Regions from separate parts of the Streptomyces sp. SGAir0957 genome, predicted to be linked through region 4. Evidence: riboswitches for the same ligand, from Rfam matches in the RefSeq annotation. Region 4 holds a riboswitch; each other region holds the start of a gene.
What was found. Region 4 has a riboswitch for cyclic di-AMP ahead of C1N81_RS15780 (M23 family metallopeptidase). Riboswitches for the same ligand answer to the same signal wherever they lie in the genome.
Positions count from the first base shown of each region.

Region 1: it holds a riboswitch for cyclic di-AMP, as region 4 does, so the genes downstream of both, C1N81_RS20820 (C40 family peptidase) here and C1N81_RS15780 (M23 family metallopeptidase) in region 4, are expected to answer to the same signal.
Region 2: it holds a riboswitch for cyclic di-AMP, as region 4 does, so the genes downstream of both, C1N81_RS12715 (M23 family metallopeptidase) here and C1N81_RS15780 (M23 family metallopeptidase) in region 4, are expected to answer to the same signal.
Region 3: it holds a riboswitch for cyclic di-AMP, as region 4 does, so the genes downstream of both, C1N81_RS25200 (M23 family metallopeptidase) here and C1N81_RS15780 (M23 family metallopeptidase) in region 4, are expected to answer to the same signal.

Region 1 is NZ_CP027293.1:3,537,644-3,542,365, forward strand. It holds gene pcrA (DNA helicase PcrA) at 1-1,840, opposite strand, end outside; cyclic di-AMP (ydaO/yuaA leader) riboswitch at 2,027-2,200, shown strand; gene C1N81_RS20820 (C40 family peptidase) at 2,209-3,423, shown strand; gene C1N81_RS20825 (hypothetical protein) at 3,438-3,791, opposite strand; gene C1N81_RS20830 (C40 family peptidase) at 4,092-4,722, shown strand, end outside.
Region 2 is NZ_CP027293.1:1,680,512-1,685,233, reverse strand. It holds gene C1N81_RS12735 (aspartate aminotransferase family protein) at 1-569, shown strand, start outside; gene C1N81_RS12730 (helix-turn-helix domain-containing protein) at 648-1,274, shown strand; gene C1N81_RS12725 (DUF6126 family protein) at 1,276-1,407, shown strand; gene C1N81_RS12720 (tyrosine-protein phosphatase) at 1,438-2,235, opposite strand; cyclic di-AMP (ydaO/yuaA leader) riboswitch at 2,537-2,739, shown strand; gene C1N81_RS12715 (M23 family metallopeptidase) at 2,744-3,499, shown strand; gene C1N81_RS12710 (SGNH/GDSL hydrolase family protein) at 3,677-4,495, shown strand; gene C1N81_RS12705 (MBL fold metallo-hydrolase) at 4,551-4,722, shown strand, end outside.
Region 3 is NZ_CP027293.1:4,535,644-4,540,365, forward strand. It holds gene C1N81_RS25195 (PP2C family protein-serine/threonine phosphatase) at 1-974, shown strand, start outside; cyclic di-AMP (ydaO/yuaA leader) riboswitch at 1,141-1,300, shown strand; gene C1N81_RS25200 (M23 family metallopeptidase) at 1,312-2,349, shown strand; gene C1N81_RS25205 (aldo/keto reductase) at 2,398-3,351, shown strand; gene C1N81_RS25210 (PrsW family intramembrane metalloprotease) at 3,370-4,674, opposite strand.
Region 4 is NZ_CP027293.1:2,419,514-2,424,235, reverse strand. It holds gene C1N81_RS15785 (M16 family metallopeptidase) at 1-1,090, shown strand, start outside; cyclic di-AMP (ydaO/yuaA leader) riboswitch at 1,322-1,493, shown strand; gene C1N81_RS15780 (M23 family metallopeptidase) at 1,506-2,306, shown strand; gene C1N81_RS15775 (GntR family transcriptional regulator) at 2,589-3,275, shown strand; gene C1N81_RS15770 (HPr family phosphocarrier protein) at 3,402-3,683, opposite strand; gene C1N81_RS15765 (bifunctional acetate--CoA ligase family protein/GNAT family N-acetyltransferase) at 3,898-4,722, shown strand, end outside.

The sequences.
Region 1 (4,722 bases), 1.1 Mb from region 4:
CCCCGGTCTCCCCTTCGGCGCCCTCGCCCTCACCCTCGGTGGCCGCCTGCGCGGCCTCCTGCTCGAATTCCAGGGCGACGGCGGCGAGTTCCTGCAGGTTCTCGATGCGGGTCTCGTCCTGCGGGTCGGTGGAGGACTGCAGCTCGGCGAGGTATCCGGTGCGCTCCAGGACGGCCTCCAGGACGGTGGCCGGTCCGGCGCCGGACTCGACGATGGTCCGCAGGTCCTCCATGAGGGTGTTGAACCGCTTCACGGCGTTGGTCGAGCGGGCCGCCATGCCGTACGCCTCGTCGACGCGGCGCAGCGCCTGCGGGAAGGAGATCTTCTCGCGCTGCGAGAGGGCGTCGATCATGGCTTCGGCGCGGTCGCCGATGCCGCGCTTCGGCACGTTCAGAATGCGGCGCAGGGGGACGGAGTCCTCGGGGTTCGCCAGCACGCGCAGGTAGGCGAGGACGTCCCGGACCTCCTTGCGCTCGTAGAAGCGGACGCCGCCGACGACCTTGTAGGGCAGGCCGACACGGATGAAGATCTCTTCGAAGACACGGGACTGCGCGTTGGTCCGGTAGAAGACGGCGACGTCCCCGGCCTTCGCCTCGCCGGCGTCGGTGAGCCGGTCGATCTCCTCGGCGACGAACTGGGCCTCGTCGTGCTCGGTGTCCGCGACGTAGCCGGTGATCTGGGAGCCCGCGCCCGCGTTGGTCCACAGGTTCTTGGGGCGGCGCGACTCGTTGCGCTCGATCACCGCGTTGGCGGCGCTGAGGATCGTCTGGGTGGAGCGGTAGTTCTGCTCCAGGAGGATCGTCGTCGCGTCCGGGTAGTCCTCCTCGAACTGGAGGATGTTGCGGATCGTGGCGCCGCGGAACGCGTAGATCGACTGGTCGGCGTCGCCGACGACGCACAGCTCGGCGGGGTCGGCGTCCTCCCCCTCCGCCGGCCCGACCAGTTCGCGCACGAGCGCGTACTGCGCGTGGTTGGTGTCCTGGTACTCGTCGACGAGGACGTGGCGGAAGCGGCGCCGGTAGTGCTCGGCGACGTCGGGGAACGCGCGCAGCAGGTTGACCGTGGTCATGATCAGGTCGTCGAAGTCGAGGGCGTTGGCCTCCCTCAGCCGCGACTGGTACATCGCGTACGCCTGGGCGACGGACTTCTCGAACCCGTCGGCGGCGGTCTTGGCGAAGTCTTCCTCGTCGATCAGCTCGTTCTTCAGGTTCGAGATCTTGGCGCTGAAGGACTTCGGCGGGAACTTCTTCGGGTCGAGGTCCAGGTCGCGGCAGACCAGGGCCATGAGCCGCTTGCTGTCGGCGGCGTCGTAGATCGAGAACGACGAGGTGAAGCCGAGCTTCTTCGACTCGCGGCGCAGGATGCGCACGCAGGCGCTGTGGAAGGTGGAGACCCACATCGCGTTCGCCCGCGGGCCCACCAGGGACTCGACGCGCTCCTTCATCTCGCCCGCGGCCTTGTTCGTGAAGGTGATCGCGAGGATCTGGCCGGGGTGCACGCCGCGCTCGCCGAGGAGGTGGGCGATGCGGTGGGTGAGGACGCGGGTCTTGCCGGAACCGGCGCCCGCGACGATGAGCAGGGGCGAGCCGCCGTGCACGACGGCCGCCCGCTGGTTCTCGTTCAGCCCCTCCAGCAGCGCCGCCGCGTCCACGGCCGGGCGCGGCGCGCCGCCCCGGTAGTAGGCGTCCCTGGCCGGGGGTACGTCGAACTTCCCGCCGAACAGGTCGTCCGGGATCGGCTCGGGCTCCGGTCCGTCGTGCTCGCTGTCGGGCGGCGGCGGGGGCCCATCGGTCCGGTTCTGGAGGCCCGCCAGGAAGCTGTCGTCAAAGAGGCTGCTCATCGCCTTACGAGTTTAGGCGGACCCACTGACACGCCGCCCCCTCCTTCAGGACACCGCGCCGCACTGTCGCCAAGGTCACGAAAATGTATCGGGCATATCGAACAACATCCTTCACAGCGGCATCACGAGTTGGCTACGGTGCTGCGCGGGCCGTCCGTCCCCACGACCGCGAGCGCCGCGGCGAGCGGGCTGCCCCCGCCGAGTCCCGTACGCCGTGAGGTAGGGAACCGGGGACCCACCGAACCTGGGGTGAATCGGCCGGGCGGTTCGCTGTCGGCGACAGCGGGCGGCCGGCCGTAGGGCAGCCTTCCGTACGCCCGAACCCGACAGCTAACCCGGTAGGCGGAGCACGGAAGGAGTCGCCTGCCTTGGCGTCGCACCGCAAGCCGCGCACCCGCTCCCGGATGACCGGTGGCCTGCGCACCACCCCCGCGGTCGGGATCACGACCGCCGCCCTCACCTCCGTCGCCCTGCTGTCGCAGACCGCCCAGGCGGCGCCCGCGCCGGCGAAGCCGAGCCTCGAAGAGGTGCGCAAGAAGGTCGACACGCTGTACCGGCAGGCGGAGACCGCCACGCAGAAGTACAACGCGGCCAAGGAGCAGACCGACAGCAAGAAGCGGCAGGTCGACAGGCTCCTCGACGACATCGCGAAGCGCACCGACCAGATGAACACGGCCCGCCAGGAGCTGGGCCGGTTCGCCGCCGAGCAGTACCGGACGGGCGGGATCAGCGACACCGCGACGATGTTCCTCGCGGACGACCCCGAGGACTACTTCGCGCAGGACCGGCTGCTCAGCCGGGCGACGGCGGACCAGAAGAAGGCCGTCGACGCCTACCAGGAGCAGCAGCGGGCGACCGCGGAGAAGCGCACCGAGGCGCAGGAGAACCTGCGTCAGCTCACCTCCTCGCAGACCGAGCTGCGGACGTCGAAGCAGAGCGTGCAGTCGAAGCTGTCCGACGCCCGTGAGCTGCTGTCGAAGCTGACCGCGGAGGAGAAGCGGCGGCTCGCCGCGATCGAGAAGAAGAAGGAGGAGGCGGCCCGCAAGAAGGCCGCCGAGCTGGCGGCGAAGCAGAAGGCGGAGGAGGAGCAAAAGCGGAAGGCGGCGGCGGAGGCGGCGGCCCAGGAGCAGGCGGATTCGGGCGCCGGTTCAGGCTCGGGCAGCACCGGGTCGACGGGGTCCGGCTCGTCCGGCAGCGCCTCCGGTAGCGCCTCGTCCGGTTACGCGGCGAAGGCGGCGCAGGCGCTCGCGTTCGCCAAGGCCCAGGAGGGCAAGCCGTACGTGTGGGGCGCGACGGGGCCGGGCTCGTACGACTGCTCGGGCCTCACGCAGGCGGCGTGGAAGGCCGCGGGCATCTCGCTGCCGCGCACGACCTGGGACCAGGTGGAGGCCGGCACGACGGTCCCGCTCTCCGACATCCAACCCGGTGACCTGGTCTTCTTCTACGACGACATCAGCCACGTCGGCCTCTACCTCGGCGACGGGATGATGATCCACGCGCCGAAGCCGGGCGCGTACGTCCGCGAGGAGTCGATCTACTACGACGGGACGTCCTCGATCCACAGCGTGGTGCGGCCCGCCTGACGACGAGCGGGTGCTCAGGTCCAGAGCACCGCGATGAAGATGTTGGCGAGGGTGAGGGCGCCGACGGCCGCGAACAGGCCCTTCTCCGCCTTCTCCTCGTCACGCTTCACATAGACGATGCCGAGGATGACGATCAGGACCGCCAGCTTCACGCCGATCTTGATGTTGTTGACGGTGTGGTCGTCGGCCTGGTTGAGGCCGACCAGGGCGACACCGGTCACCAGCATGGTCAGCGCGCCATGCAGCATCGCCTTGTTGAATCGGGCCTCGCCCCGGCCCAGCGCCGACATCTGCGTGAGGAAACCGCCGAGCAGCGCGGCGATGCCGATGATGTGCAGGCCGACGAAGAAATGGATGAGTACGTCCATGGTTGCGGAGCCTAATGGGGCGTCTGTCGTGCGCTGACAGCGGGCGGCGTCGGACAGCGGGCTGTCACTCCGCGCCACCGCCCGTAAACAAGGGGTCAGTTGCGAACAATGCGCGGCCGACCCGTTACGCCGAGGTTTAGCGTCCTTGCTCAGGTGACCGGCTCCCCACCGCCGCCCGGGCCAGGGGCGGCAGCCGGACACCACCGCCGAGAAAGGTCCGGCGGCGGCCAGCTCCCCCTGTGCGGGCCGCCGCCGGACGTGCGACGAGGCGGCAGTACGACCGGAAGGACGTGGCACTTCGTGCCGGCAGCGCATCGCAAGCCCCGCCAGCGTGTCCTCGGTGGCAGCACGGTCCGCACCGCGGCCACCTTCGCCCTCGCCTCCGCGGCGTCCGTCACCGCCCTCGACGGCGGCGCGGCGCACGCCGAGCCGGACCTCACCCCCGCTCAGGTGAAGGCGAAGGTCGACCGGCTGTACCAGGAGGCGGAGGTCGCCACCGAGAAGTACAACGGCGCGAAGGAGAAGGCCGGGCAGGCCCGTCAGCGGGTGGACGCCTTGCAGGACGAGGCGTCCCGCAGGACCGAGTCCCTGAACTCCCGGCGCGAGCGGCTCGGCGCGGTCGCGGCGGCGCAGTACCGCTCGGGCGGCGTCGACCCGTCCGTCCAGCTCCTCCTCTCCTCCGCCCCCGACCGCTACCTCGACCGGGCGGCGCTCGCGGACCGTGTCGGCACGCGGCAGGCGGCCACGCTCGCGGGGGTCCGCAAGGAGCTGCGGGAGATCGACCAGCTGCGCGCGCAGGCCGACGGGTCGCTCGCGGAACTGCGCGCCAAGCAGGCCGAGCTGAAGAAGCAGAAGAAGACGGTGACGGGGAAGCTGGCGGAGGCGCGCGCGCTGCTCGACCGGCTGACACCGGCGGCCCGGGCGACGGCGA
Region 2 (4,722 bases), 740 kb from region 4:
TGCCCGTCGGCGCGACCATCGGCAAGGACTGGATCTTCAAGAAGGTCTACTCGTCCATGGACCGCGTCCTCGTCCACTCGGCGAGCTTCGGCGCCAACGCGCAGGCCATGGCCGCCGGGCTCGCCGTCCTCTCCGTCATGGAGGACGAGGAGACGGTCGCCCACGCGCGCGTGATGGGCGAACTGCTCGCCTCGCGCCTCACCGCGCTGATCGACCGGTACGAGCTGCTGAGCGACGTCCGCGGGCGCGGCCTCATGATCGGCATCGAGTTCGGGCGGCCCAAGTCGCTCAAGCTGCGCAGCCGCTGGGCCATGCTCCAGGCCGCCCGCAAGGGCCTGTTCGCGCAGATGGTCGTCGTGCCGCTGCTCCAGAAGCACCGCATCCTCACGCAGGTCTCCGGCGACCACCTGGAGGTCATCAAGCTGATCCCGCCGCTGGTGATCGACGAGGCCGACGTCGACCGCTTCGTCGAGGCGTTCACGGCCGTGATGGACGACGCGCACAGCGGCGGCGGGCTGATGTGGGACTTCGGCCGGACGCTGATCAAGCAGGCGGTCGCCAACCGGTGACCCTGCGGTTCGTCCTCGCGGTTTGTCTCTGAGGCAATAAATTTGCCTCTCGGGCAGGGCTCTGGCGTAATCAAGGATATGAGCCCTGCCCTGCCGGAGGAGGCTCCGGCCCCCGCCGAGCTGCCCGCCGTAGCGCCCCAGCTGCGCGCCCTGCGCCGCCGCGCCTCCCTCACCCTGGAGGCCGCCGCCCGCTCGGCCGGGCTCTCACCGGCCCATCTGTCCCGCCTGGAGACGGGGCAGCGTCAGCCATCACTGCCGATGCTGCTCGCGCTCGCCCGTATCTACGGTACGACGGTCTCCGAACTCCTCGGCGAGACCCCGGCCGACCGCGACGCCGTCGTCCGCGCCGACGCCATGGAGGCGACCGAGGCCGGCGGCTGGACCTACTTCCAGGCCGGCTCCCCGGGCCGCGGCATGCAGGCCCTGCGGGTCCACGTGCCCTACGGATCGCAGGGCGACATCGTCCGCGTCCACCCCGGCGAGGAGTGGCTCTACGCCCTCGAAGGCCGGATCCAGCTGCGCCTCGGCGACACGTCCTACCGGCTCGAACCCGGCGACAGCGCCCACTTCGACTCGCTCACCCCGCACCGGATCGCCGCCGCGGACCGGGGCGGGGCCGAGCTGCTCTTCGTCCACACCCTGTTGCAGAGCCCCACCGCCGCGCTGTGCCTCGGCCCGGCGGCCGGCCCGACCCGAGAGGTCTGACATGAGTGAGAACCGGAACATCGAGGACAAGCTGCCCCGCGGCATCTGGGTGCGGGTCCTCGTCTACGTCTTCGCCGGGCACGCCCTGGCCGCCTTCATCTACATGCTGTTCACGCTGGGCGCGAACCAGTAGGGGCCGCCGCCCGGTCCCGGAGACGGGCTCTCAGTCGAGGAGGCGCTCGCGCAGCCGGTCGCGGTCGGCCGCGGCGAACCCGAGCCCTTCCTCGAAGTAGCGGTCCGTGGTGCCCCAGGTCTCCTCGATGGTCTCGAACGCCGCGCGCAGATAGTCCGCGCGGGCGTCGAAGAGCGGGCTGAGCAGCTCCATGACCTCGGGGGAGTAGGTGTCGGCGGTGGTGCCGCTGCGCCGCACCTTGTAGCGGCGGTGCTTCGCGTTCGACTCCAGGTAGTCCGCCTCGATGGCGTCCCGCTCCACGCCGACGGCGAGCAGCGTCACCGCGATCGACAGGCCCGCCCGGTCCTTGCCCGCCGCGCAGTGCATGAGTGCGGGCACGCTGTCCTCGGCGAGCGCGTGCAGGACGCGGCTGTGCTCGGCGGTGCGCTCGGAGATGATCGCCCGGTACGACGTGATCATGCGGTTCGCCGCGCGGCCCTCGGAGAGGAGGGAGCGCAGCTGCTCTATGTCCCCGTCGCGCACCATCCGCCAGAACTCCGCGCCGTCCGCCGGGTCGGTCAGCGGCAGGTTCACATTGCGCACGCCGGGCAGTTCCACGTCGGCGCCGTCGAGGCGCTGGTCCGCGGCGTTGCGGAAGTCGAAGACCGTGTGCAGGCCGAGCCCGGCGAGGAACGCGGCGTCCTCGGCGGTGGCATGTGCGAGGTGGCCGCTGCGGTAGAGCACGCCCGGGCGTACGCGCCGCCCGTCCACGGTCGGAAGGCCGCCCACGTCACGGAAGTTGCGCACTCCGGTCAGCTCGGGCTCGGTGGACGGGGCGTGCTGCGTCACGGGGGCTCCTCCCGGGTCGGATCGCCCGCGTTGCTCGTGTCAGCGGGCGCGCGTCCGACGATACGACACGCCCTTCGCGGGGCCCCCTGGCCGGGAGGGTGAGCAGCCTCATAACCGTGACCGTCCGTGGCGATCACCCGGCTTTGCATTCTCCGGAATTCCCAAGCGGCGCAACGGCGGAAAAGGTCGGCCATTGACGCTGGGTGACACGCAAAGCCCCCGGACGATCAAGAAAGCGGGCCCTTCGGTGAATTCGCTGTTTGTCGCCGCCTTTGCCACTGCATTACGGTCACCATTCACTCCGGACGGAACGCCTAATCCTGCCGCCGCCCGGATTCCCGTACAACGACCCGTGACGGCAGGAGCGGGGGACCCACAGGCACAACGCCGCCAGGGATATCCCTCATGCGGCTAGGGGTGAAGTCGTGTCCCGCTACGGCGGGCGCGGCCGGGCAGCTCCAGCCCGAACCCGACAGCTCACCTCGTAGGCGACGGAGAGGAAAACGGCATGCCCGCTCAGGGAAAGCACCGTCGCTCGAAGACCCAGCGCATCACCCGCGCCGCCGCCGTCGTCTCGGCCGGCGGGGCCGCGCTCGCCCTGCCGCTGATCGGCGCCACCGGCGCCCACGCGGCGTCCGGCGACACCACCGCGCAGACCTACACGGTCAAGTCCGGTGACACGCTCTCGAAGATCGCCGCCGCGCAGAAGGTCGACGGCGGCTGGAAGAAGCTCTACGAGGCGAACAAGAAGGTCGTCGGCTCGGACGCGAACCGCATCAAGCCCGGCATGAAGCTCACGCTGGACGGCGCCGGGCAGAAGGCCTCCACCACCGCCGCCACGAGCACGACCGCCAACAGCTCCGGCTGGGTCAAGCCCGTCGACGGCTCCACCGGCACGGCCTACCACGCCTCCGGCTCGATGTGGTCCAGCGGCTACCACACCGGCACCGACTTCGTCGTGCCCACCGGCACCGCCATCAAGGCCGTCGGCCCGGGCACCGTCGTCTCCGCCGGCTGGGACGGCGCGTACGGCAACGAGGTCGTCATCCAGCACGCCGACGGCCGATACTCGCAGTACGCCCACATGTCGTCCCTCGGCGTCTCCGCCGGCCAGAGCGTGACCGGCGGCCAGCAGATCGGCCTGTCCGGCTCGACCGGCAACGTCACCGGGCCGCACCTGCACTTCGAGATCCGTACGTCCCCGAACTACGGCTCCGACGTGGACCCGCTGGCGTACCTGCGCGGGCACGGCGTCGGCATCTGACACCCCCTGCGAGACCGCTCACATCCGGCGCCCGGGTTATTCCCCGGGCGCCGAGTGTGTTTTCTCACCCCTCGTCAACCCCTGGTTACGATCGCGTAGGTCACATCCGAAGGTGAAAGATGTGTGGTCGTGGCAAACGAATCGAGAGCACTCAGCGGCGGAACGGTCAGCGCGACGATCAGCGGAACGGTCGGCGCGACGATCGGCGGAACGATTCGGTCCTTCGCGGCCGTGGGGGACAGCTTCACCGAGGGCGTCGGTGACCCCGGCCCCGACGGGAGCTTCGTCGGCTGGGCGGACCGGCTCGCCGTCCTCCTCGACGACCGCGTCCCCGAGGACACCTTCCAGTACGCGAACCTCGCCGTGCGCGGCAAACTCCTCGACCAGATCGTCGCGGACCAGATCCCGAAGGCCGTCGAGCTCGCCCCCGACCTCGTCACCCTCGTCGCGGGCGGCAACGACATCATCCGGCCGGGCACCGACCCCGACGACGTCGCCGAGCGGTTCGAGAAGGCCGTGGTCCGGCTGTCCGAGGCCGCCGGGACCGTCATGGTCGCCACCGGCTTCGACACCCGTGACGTGGCCGTCCTCAAGCACCTGCGCGGCAAGATCGCCACGTACAACATGCACGTGCGCGCCATCGCCGACCGCCACGGCTGCCCCGTCCTCGACCTGTGGTCCCTGAAGTCCGTCCAGGACCGCAGGGCCTGGGACGAGGACCGCCTCCACCTCTCCGCCGAGGGCCACACCCGCGTCGCCCTGCGCGCCGCCCAGGCGCTCGGCCTCGACGTGCCCGCCGACCCGGAGCAGGCGTGGCCGCTGCTCCCGCCGCGCGGCACGTTCGCGGTGCGGCGCGACGACATCCACTGGGCGCGCGAGTTCCTCGTGCCGTGGATCGGGCGCAGGCTGCGCGGGGAGTCCTCCGGGGACCGGGTGACGGCCAAGGGCTTCGTGGACCCGCACCTCATCAAGGCGCATCTGGAGTCCGCCTCCTGACCTCCGTGCCCTCGGCACATAATGGAACGACCCTGATCGATCAACGGGAGGCGCTGTGCCACGTTCCCTGACTCCCGGGCTGCGCTCGCTGCAGCCCGCAAGCTTCGGCGCCGAGGCCACGGGAGCGCGCCTGGCGCGGATCCGCAGGTCGCCGAATTTCGCCGACGGGCAGTTCCAGAACCCGGAGGGCACACGGACCCGGCCCGACGGTTCGATGCTCGACTTCG
Region 3 (4,722 bases), 2.1 Mb from region 4:
TCGCCGGCTCGCCCCTCTTCAGCGCGGCGCCGCTGGTCGCCGCGCCGTTCTTCTCGCTGGGCAGCACGGTCGCGGCCGGGGTCGCCTCGATCGGCGCCATCGTCGCCGTCCACCTCAGATACGCGTCGTTCCACAGCGGCGTGTGGACCGAGATGGCGACCGTCGCCACCGTGTGCGTCCTGGCCTGCTTCCTGAACCGGATCAAGCACCGCAGCGACGAGGAGCTGGCGTCCGCGCGGCAGATCGCGGCGGCGGCCCAGTTCGCGGTGCTGCCGCGCCCGGCCGGGCGGATCGGGGGCCTCGCGATCGCGGCGCGGTACGAGGCGGCGCAGGCCGACGCGTTCATCGGCGGCGATCTGTACGCCGTGCAGGACACCCCGCACGGCGTGCGGATAGTCGTGGGCGACGTACGCGGCAAGGGCATGGGCGCGGTCGCCGCCGTCGCCGTCGTCATCGGGGCGTTCCGGGAGGCCGCCGAGCAGGAGGACAGCCTGGAGGCGGTCGCCCAGCGCCTGGAGCGGGCGCTGGCCCGGGAGGGGTCGCGGCGGCGCGGCATCGACGACTTCGAGGGGTTCACCACCGCCGTGCTCGCCGAGATCCCGCACGGCGGCGACCTGCTGCGCATCCTCAACCGCGGCCACCCAGAGCCGGTCGTGCTGCACGGCGACGGCACGGTCCGGGTGGTCAGCCCCGCCGAGGCGGCGCTCCCGCTCGGCCTCGGCGAGCTGGGCTCCTGGCCGGACCGGGCGACCGAGGCGGAGTTCCCGCCCGCGGCGACGCTGCTGCTCTACACGGACGGGCTCTCCGAGGCGCGCGACGCGAAGGGCGTCTTCTACGACCCGGCGGCGAGGCTCGCCGGGCGCGTCTTCCCCGGCCCCGACGAGCTTCTCGCGACGCTCGCCGAGGAGGTGCGGCTGCACACCGGGGGAGGGGCCAGCGACGACATGGCGCTGCTCGCCGTCCGCCGTCCTTGATCGACATAACCGGTGGTGACCGAACGGCGTCGCTCCGCATAACAATTGACACTCCATCAGAAATTGTGAGGTTTAACGGGGCAGGAACGGCTTGGAATTACCGTCCGCTGTCTATTAACGTTCGATAACGCAGCACGGTCGTCCCAGCCGTCACCAGCGACGGCTCCGTGCGCACGCGCCTAATCCCGCAAGGGAGCCGGGGAACCACCAACTTGGGGTGAATCAGGCATCGTTCCGACGCTTTCCAGGCGCCGGGACCGTGCTCGTAGGAGACCTTCCTGCTCCGAACCCGTCAGCTAACCCGGTAGGCGAGAAGGAAGGAAAGGAGAGCGCCCCCGTGGCGTCCAACCGTCCTGCCCCCGAACTCTCCGGGTACCCCGCCCCGCCGGCCGACGGCGACTACGCCGGCGCCCCGCGCACGAGCTTCGAGGAGTGGAACCCCACCGAGGAGTCCGTCCGCCCCGTCCGCGGCAAGCACCGCGTGGCCCGCCAGCGCGGCGGCCTCGCGCGCAGCTCCACGGTCCTCGGCGTCGGCGTGATCGCCGCCGTCGGCGCGGGCGGCATCGCCACCGCGCAGGGCGGCAAGCCCGCCGTCCAGATATCCATGCCCGACCTCTCGGCGGTCAAGGACTCCCTGCCGGACGCCTCGTCGCTGCCCGGCGTCAGCGCGCTCATGGCCGACGACTCCGCGCCCGCCACCGCCGAGGCCGCCCCGCTCACCGCGATGAGCGGCGGGCAGTCGGACGCCGGTGAGGCGCTGCGCGCCCGCATCATGCAGCAGGCCGAGACGCAGCAGGACGCCGCCGACGCCAAGGCGCAGGCCGCCGCCGAGGAGGCCGCCGCGACGAAGGCCGCCGAGGAAGCCGCCGCGAAGCGGGAGAAGGCCGAGGCCAAGGCCGCCGCCGAGAAGAAGAGGGCGGCGGAGGAGGCCAAGAAGAAGGCCGAGGCCGAGCGCCTCGCCAAGCTGGCCAAGAGCTACAAGCTCCCCGTCGCCTCCTACACGCTCACCGGCACCTTCGGACAGCCCGGATCGCTCTGGTCCTCCGGCTACCACACGGGCCTGGACTTCGCCGCCCCGACCGGGACGCCGATCTACGCCATCCACGGCGGCACCATCACCGAGGCCGGCTGGGCGGGCGCGTACGGCTACCGCACGGTCCTCACCCTCGACGACGGCACCGAGCTGTGGTTCTGCCACCAGTCGTCGCTCAATGTCAGCGTCGGCCAGAAGGTCTCCACCGGGGACGTCATCGGCCGCGTCGGCGCCACCGGCAATGTCACCGGCGACCACCTCCACCTGGAGGTCCACCCCGGCGGGGACGCGACCGGCATCGACCCGGCGGCGTGGCTGCGCGGCAAGGGCTTGGCACTCTGATGGCCACGTGACGGAACACTCGCTTCCGCGGGGGCGTTGAATGAAGGCATGACTTCTTCCTCCCCCCTGCGCAAGCTCGGCTCCTCCGACCTGGAGATCTTCCCCCTCGCCCTCGGCGGCAACGTGTTCGGCTGGACCGCCGACGAGGCCACGTCCTTCGACGTGCTCGACGCCTACACCGCCGGCGGCGGCAACTTCATCGACACCGCCGACTCGTACTCGGCCTGGATCGAGGGCAACCACGGCGGTGAGTCGGAGACGATCATCGGCAAGTGGCTCAAGGCGCGCGGCAACCGCGACGACGTCGTCGTCGCCACCAAGGTCGGCAGGCACCCCGACTTCATGGGCCTGCGCGGCAGCAACATCAAGGCCGCCGCCGACGCCTCCCTCGGCCGCCTCGGCACCGACTACATCGACCTGTACTACACGCACTTCGACGACGAGACCGTCCCCGTCGAGGAGATCATCGGCGCGCTCGACGAGCTGGTGAAGGCCGGCAAGGTGCGCGACATCGCCGTCTCCAACATCTCGACCGACCGCCTCCAGGAGTCCCTCGACTTCTCCGACCGCGAGGGCGTCGCCCGCTACGTCGCCATCCAGCCGCACTACAACCTCGTCTCCCGCGACACCTACGAGGGCCGCCGCCAGGACATCGCCTCCCGCGCGGGGCTCGCCGCCGTCCCGTACTACGCCCTCGCCTCCGGCTTCCTGACCGGCAAGTACCGGCCCGGCGTCCGCGTGGACAGCCAGCGCGCGGGCGGTGCGGCCAAGCACCTGGAGACCGAGCGCGGCCAGAAGGTCCTCGCCGCCCTCGACGAGATCGCCCAGGCGCACGGCGCCGAGATCGCCACCGTCGCCCTCGCCTGGCTCGCCGCGCAGCCCACCGTGACCGCGCCGATCGCGTCCGCGCGCACGGTGGAGCAGCTGCCCGCACTGCTCGCGGTGGCGGACCTGACCCTGACGGACGAAGAGGTCACCCGCCTCACGGACGCCTCCGCCTGAGCCTGCGCTCCGGACCGGTCAGTAGCGGTACGGGTGGTACGCGGTGCCGGGCGCCATCGGCGCCGCGTACATCGGCGGACGCCACATGGGGGCGGCGACCTGGGACGCGTACGCCAGTGCGGCGCGCGCGTAGGGGCGCCGCTCCCACAGCTTGTCGAGCAGCGCCCGCTCCCGTACGACGAAGTCGGCGCCGGCCCCGCCCTTGCGGCCCCGGTGCCGCAGGAGCGCGAGCGAGGTCGCGTACGCCTCGTACTCGGTGACCGCCCGCTCGGCCTCCTTGCCGCCGTAGTGCGCGGCGAACTCCCTGGCCAGGCGGCGCGCCTTGAGCGAGCCGAGGGCGAAGGGCTCGGGCGGGGCCAGCCATCCCGCGCCCACGTACACGGCGAGTTCGGTGCGCACGGTGCGCAATGTGCGATGGCGGAGGTAGATCGCGAGCCAGGTGACGAGCCCGAACGCGGGAACCATGAAAGCCGCGTACACAGCGAAGAAGCCGTACTCGCCGAAGGACGACGAGCCGTTCCAGAAGGCGTGCATGGCCATCGCGACGAGCAGCCCGGCGAGCGGCAGCAGGACGCGGCGCACCTTGCCGCGCTCGGGGGCGAGGACGGCGGCGATTCCGAAGCCGATGCCGGTGAGCACGGTGAAGAGCGGATGCGCGAACGGTGACATGACGACGCGGACGAAGAAGGTCGCCGCCGTCACCGAGGAGAGGCCGGGGCCGGTTCCGGTGAGCTGGTCGGTGCCGAAGGCGTTGCCCAGGTAGAGGATGTTTTCGGTGAAGGCGAAGCCGGTCGCGGTGACCCCGGCGATGACGACACCGTCGACGACCCCGGTGAAGTCACGTCTGCGGAAGAGGAAGACCAGCAGCACGGCGGCGGCCTTCGCGCTCTCCTCGACGACGGGGGCTATGACGGTGGCACCGAGGGTGTCGGCGCCGGTCGGGTCGGCGGTGGCGGTCTCTATCCACCGGGTCGCGAAACTGTTCGCGACGATCGCTATCAGGGCCGCCGCGCAGGCGCCCCAGGCGAAGGAGAAGACCAGGTTCCGCCAGGGGCCCGGCTGCACCCGGTCCAGCCAGCGGAACGCCGCTATGAGCAGCGGCACGGGCACCAGGGCCAGGCCCAGCCCGACCAGGAACCCCTCCGTGCCGGTCTGCTCCCGGACCAGGGCCGCGATGACGGCACCGGACACCGCGAGCAGCGTGGCCAGCGCGGTGGCCCGTACACCCCTCCGCTCCCACCAGCGCGGATGCGGGACCGCGCCGTGCGGCCGGGGGCCGGGGGCGTGGTCCTGGTGCGGCGGACTACTGGGGTACGAGGCCACTCATTGACCCTAACGAGGGATGCGCGGCGCCGCGACGGGGCCGGGCCC
Region 4 (4,722 bases):
GGACGCCCACGCCGACCACCCCGGCGTCCGGGTCTCCCTCGAGGTGCCCGTCTCGCGCCTCTCCAGGGGCCTCGCGCTGCTCGCCGACGCCCTGCGTGCGCCCGCCTTCGCGGACAGCGAGATCGAGCGCCTGGTGCGCAACCGGCTGGACGAGATCCCGCACGAGAGCGCCAACCCGGCCCGGCGCGCCGCCAAGGAGCTCTCCAAGCAGCTCTTCCCGGCCGACGCGCGCGTGTCGCGCCCGCGCCAGGGCACCGAGGAGACCGTCGCCGCCATCGACGCGGCCGCCGTACGGGCCTTCTACGAGAAGCACGTACGCCCCGCCACCGGCACGGTCGTCGTCGTGGGCGACCTGGCCGACGTCGACCTCGACGCCCTCCTCGAGGACACGCTCGGCGCCTGGACCGGGAACACCGCGGAGCCCCGCCCGGTCCCGGCGGTCACCGCCGACGACACCGGCCGCGTCATCATCGTCGACCGTCCGGGCGCGGTGCAGACACAGCTGCTCATCGGCCGGATCGGCCCCGACCGGCACGACCGCGTGTGGGCCGCGCAGGTTCTCGGCACGTACTGCCTGGGCGGCACGCTCACCTCCCGTCTGGACCGCGTCCTGCGCGAGGAGAAGGGCTACACCTACGGTGTGCGGGCCTTCTCCCAGGTGCTGCTCTCCGCGCCGGACGGTACGGGCGCCGCCATGCTCGCCATCAGCGGCTCCGTCGACACCCCGAACACGGGTCCGGCCCTGAACGACCTGTGGAAGGTGCTGCGGACCCTGGCCGCCGAGGGGCTGACGGACGCCGAGCGGGACACGGCCGTGCAGAACCTGGTGGGCGTGGCGCCACTCAAGTACGAGACGGCCGCGGCCGTCGCGGGCACCCTCGCCGACCAGGTCGAGCAGCACCTCCAGGACGACTTCCAGGCGCAGCTGTACCGCCGGCTCGCCGAGACGGGCACCGTGGAGGCCACCGCGGCCGTCGTGAGCGCCTTCCCGGCGGACCGTTTGGTGACGATCCTCGTGGGCGACGCCGCGCACATTGCGGAGCCCGTCCAGACGCTCGGTATCGGCGAGGTGACCGTCGTCGCGGGCTGACCCCCTCACGACCTCTTCGCTCACGGAAGGAGCCCCGGCAGCCCTCACGGCCGCCGGGGCTTCTTGGTGTGCGTTCGGCATGAACCCCGGCATATGCCCGTTTTGGTATGGAGGTTGCCTGTCTGGCCTGTGGTGTGCGCTACAAAACCCGGGTTCCGTTTGTCGAACAAATGAGGTGCCGCTTAGCGTCGGTGCGGCTGTCCGCCCGTCATGCGTCGCGCCCGCGACACCGGACAGTCATCGCCGAGTCCCCCACGGCGCGAGCCAGGGGAGCCGGGGACCCACCGCAGTCCCTGGGGTGAATCGGGCGCTCTTCCGGCCGTGAGGCAGGGGAGAGGGCCCGTAGGAGACCTTCCTGCTCCGAACCCGTCAGCTAACCCGGTAGGCGAGAGGGAAGGAAAGGATCAGCCACCGCATGGCGTTCACCCGTGCCACCGGGAAGCACCGTCGTCCGAGCCGTCTCACGCGCACCACCGCGCAGGTCGCGGGCGTCGCCGCGCTCACCACGACCGGTGTCGTCGGCGGCCTCGCCGCCCCCGCACTCGCCGCCCCCGCGGCGCCCGAGCAGAACGGCCTCACCCAGGCGATCGCCATCGGCGACTCCATGGCCGCCCAGATCGACGCGCAGGCCACCGCTCAGAAGAAGGCCGCCGACGAGGCGGCCGCCAAGGCGAAGGCCAAGGCGAAGGCCGAGGCCGAGGCCAAGAAGAGGGCCGAGGAGGCCAAGCGCCAGGCCGAGGCGAAGGCCGCCAAGGAGCGCGAGGCCAAGGAGCGCGCCGCCCGCGAGGCCGAGCGCAAGCGCCTCCTCAACAGCTTCGTCGCCCCGATCTCCGGCTCGTACGTCTCCACCGGCTACCAGGCCAGCAGCGGCCTGTGGTCCTCCGGCAGCCACACCGGCATCGACTTCCACGCGGCGAGCGGCACGTCCGTGCACGCCGTCGGCGCGGGAACCGTCGTCGAGGCGGGCTGGGGCGGTGCCTACGGCAACAACATCGTGATCAAGATGAACGACGGTACGTACACCCAGTACGGTCACCTGTCGTCCATCGGCGTCTCCGTCGGTCAGTCGGTCACCCCCGGCCAGCAGATAGCCCTCTCCGGCGCCACCGGCAACGTCACGGGCCCGCACCTGCACTTCGAGGCCCGCACGTCGCCCGAGTACGGCTCCGACATGGACCCCGTCGCGTACCTGCGCTCGCACGGCGTCAACGTCTGACACACGCTTCCGCGTCTGACACACGCTTTCGCGTCCGGCATGCGCCTACGCGTCCGGCGCACGCCTCCGCTCAGCAAGCCCCGGCTCACCGAGCCGGGGCTTTCGCGTGCGATCGCACCGTCCGGCGGACTTCCTGACCTGGCCAAAAAATATCCATGAATTCCGGTCCCCCGTCGGAAATTCGAGAACCGTGGAATAGAGTCGGGACGAAGTTGCAGGGAGCGCGCCCGCACGGGCGTCGGTCGACCGCGTTGCGCGGGGATCAAAAGCGGAGGTCGAATCATGCGGATTCCCGCGCACTCGGTATGCACCGCGATTCGCGATGACATCGTCGCGGGTGTCTACCCGCGCGGCAGCAGGCTCACTGAGGAGCTGCTCGCACGCCGCTACGGTGTCTCGCGCGTGCCCGTGCGCGAGGCGCTGCGCACGCTGGAGGCCGAGGGGTTCGTCGTCACGCGCAGGCACGCGGGCGCGTGCGTGGCCGAACCCACCGGGCAGGAGGCCGCCGACCTCCTTGAGGTCCGGCTGCTGCTCGAACCGCTGGGTGCGGCGCGGGCGGCGCAGCGCCGCACCGAGGCCCATCTGAAAGTCCTGCGCGGCCTGGTCAGGCTGGGTCAGGAGCGCTCCAGGGCGGACCGGAACGAGGATCTGCGCTCCCTGGACGGCTGGTTCCACGAGACCTTGGCGCAGGCCTCCGGCAGCCCCGGCCTGATCGCCCTGCTCACCCAGCTCCGGCACAAGATCGCCTGGATGTACGCCGTGGAGGCCCCGGACCGGCCGGCCGAGTCGTGGGCCGAGCACGGTGCCATCGTCGACGCCGTGGCGCGGGGTGACGCCGAGCGGGCCCGCACGCTGACCGCCCGCCATGCCGAGCGCGTCGCCTCCGCCCACAGGCTGCGCGTCCCGCGCGCGGGCGGCCCGGTGAGGACTTCGCAACATGCCGTAAACACGGCGGGTCTCCGGAATTAACAGAAAGCCCGTATACAAAGCGTTGGGGAATTCCGTGGCATTCGCGGGATTGAATTGACGCTAATCAGGAAACAGTGAAGCCGCGCGCCCCGAAGGGAAACGCGCGGCTTCGCCGTGAGAAACGGATCAGACAGTCTCGGGCAGCTCGTCGAGGCCCTCGGAGACCAGCTTCGCCAGACGGTCGAGCGCGGCGTCCGCACCCTCGGCGTCGGAAGCGAGGACGATCTCCTCGCCGCCCTGGGCGCCCAGGCCGAGCACCGCGAGCATGGAGGCGGCGTTGACGGGGTTGCCGTCGGCCTTGGCGATCGTCACGGGGACGCCGGCCGCGGTGGCCGAGCGGACGAAGATGGAGGCGGGGCGGGCGTGGAGGCCCTCGGCCCAGCCGACGTTGACGCGGCGCTCAGCCATGTGATGCTGCCCTTCAGATGTTCCAAGGTTGTCTAGACCATTCTCACACACCGGGGAGCGGCGATCGACGAGGACCCGGGTCCCGTCGCCGCACCGCCTCCCGGCCATGCATAGCCTGCCTCCCACGCGCGCGGGACGCGACCCGTACGGATGTCGGTGCCTCGCGCGGGACGCGACCCGTACGACTGTCGGTGCCTCGCTCTACCCTTGCGCCATGGAGACCGGTACGGAGACCCCGTCGGACGGGCACGCCTACCCCGCCCACTGGGAGGCGGACGTGGTGCTGCGCGACGGCGCCACCGCCCGCGTCAGGCCCATCACCCCCGCCGACGCCGAGCGCCTGACCAGTTTCTACGAACAGGTCTCGGACGAGTCGAAGTACTACCGCTTCTTCGCGCCCTACCCGCGTCTGTCCGCCAAGGACGTCCACCGTTTCACCCATCACGACTACGTGGACCGCGTCGGGCTCGCCGTCACGGTGGGCGGCGAGTTCATCGCCACCGTCCGCTACGACCGCATCGACGCCACCGGACGCCCCGCCTCCGCCCCCGCCGACGAGGCCGAGGTCGCCTTCCTCGTCCAGGACGCCCACCAGGGCAGGGGAGTGGCGAGCGCCCTCCTGGAGCACATCGCGGCCGTCGCGCGCGAGCGCGGCATCCGCCGGTTCGCCGCCGAGGTCCTGCCCGCCAACACCAAAATGATCAAGGTGTTCCGGGACGCCGGATACGTCCAGAAGCGCAGCTTCGAGGACGGCGTGGTCCGCCTCGAGTTCGGCCTGGAGCCCACCGAGGCGTCCCTGGCGGTGCAGCGCGCGCGTGAGCAGCGTGCCGAGGCCCGCTCCGTGCAGCGCCTCCTCGCGCCCGGCTCCGTGGCCGTGATCGGCGTGGGGCGCGCGCCCGGCGGCGTCGGCCGCGGCGTCCTCGACAACCTCAGGGACGCCGGGTACACCGGCCGCCTGTACGCCGTGAACAAGGCGTTCCCCGAGGACCTGACCGAGATCGACGGCGTCCCCGCCCACCGGCGCGTGCGCGACATCGAC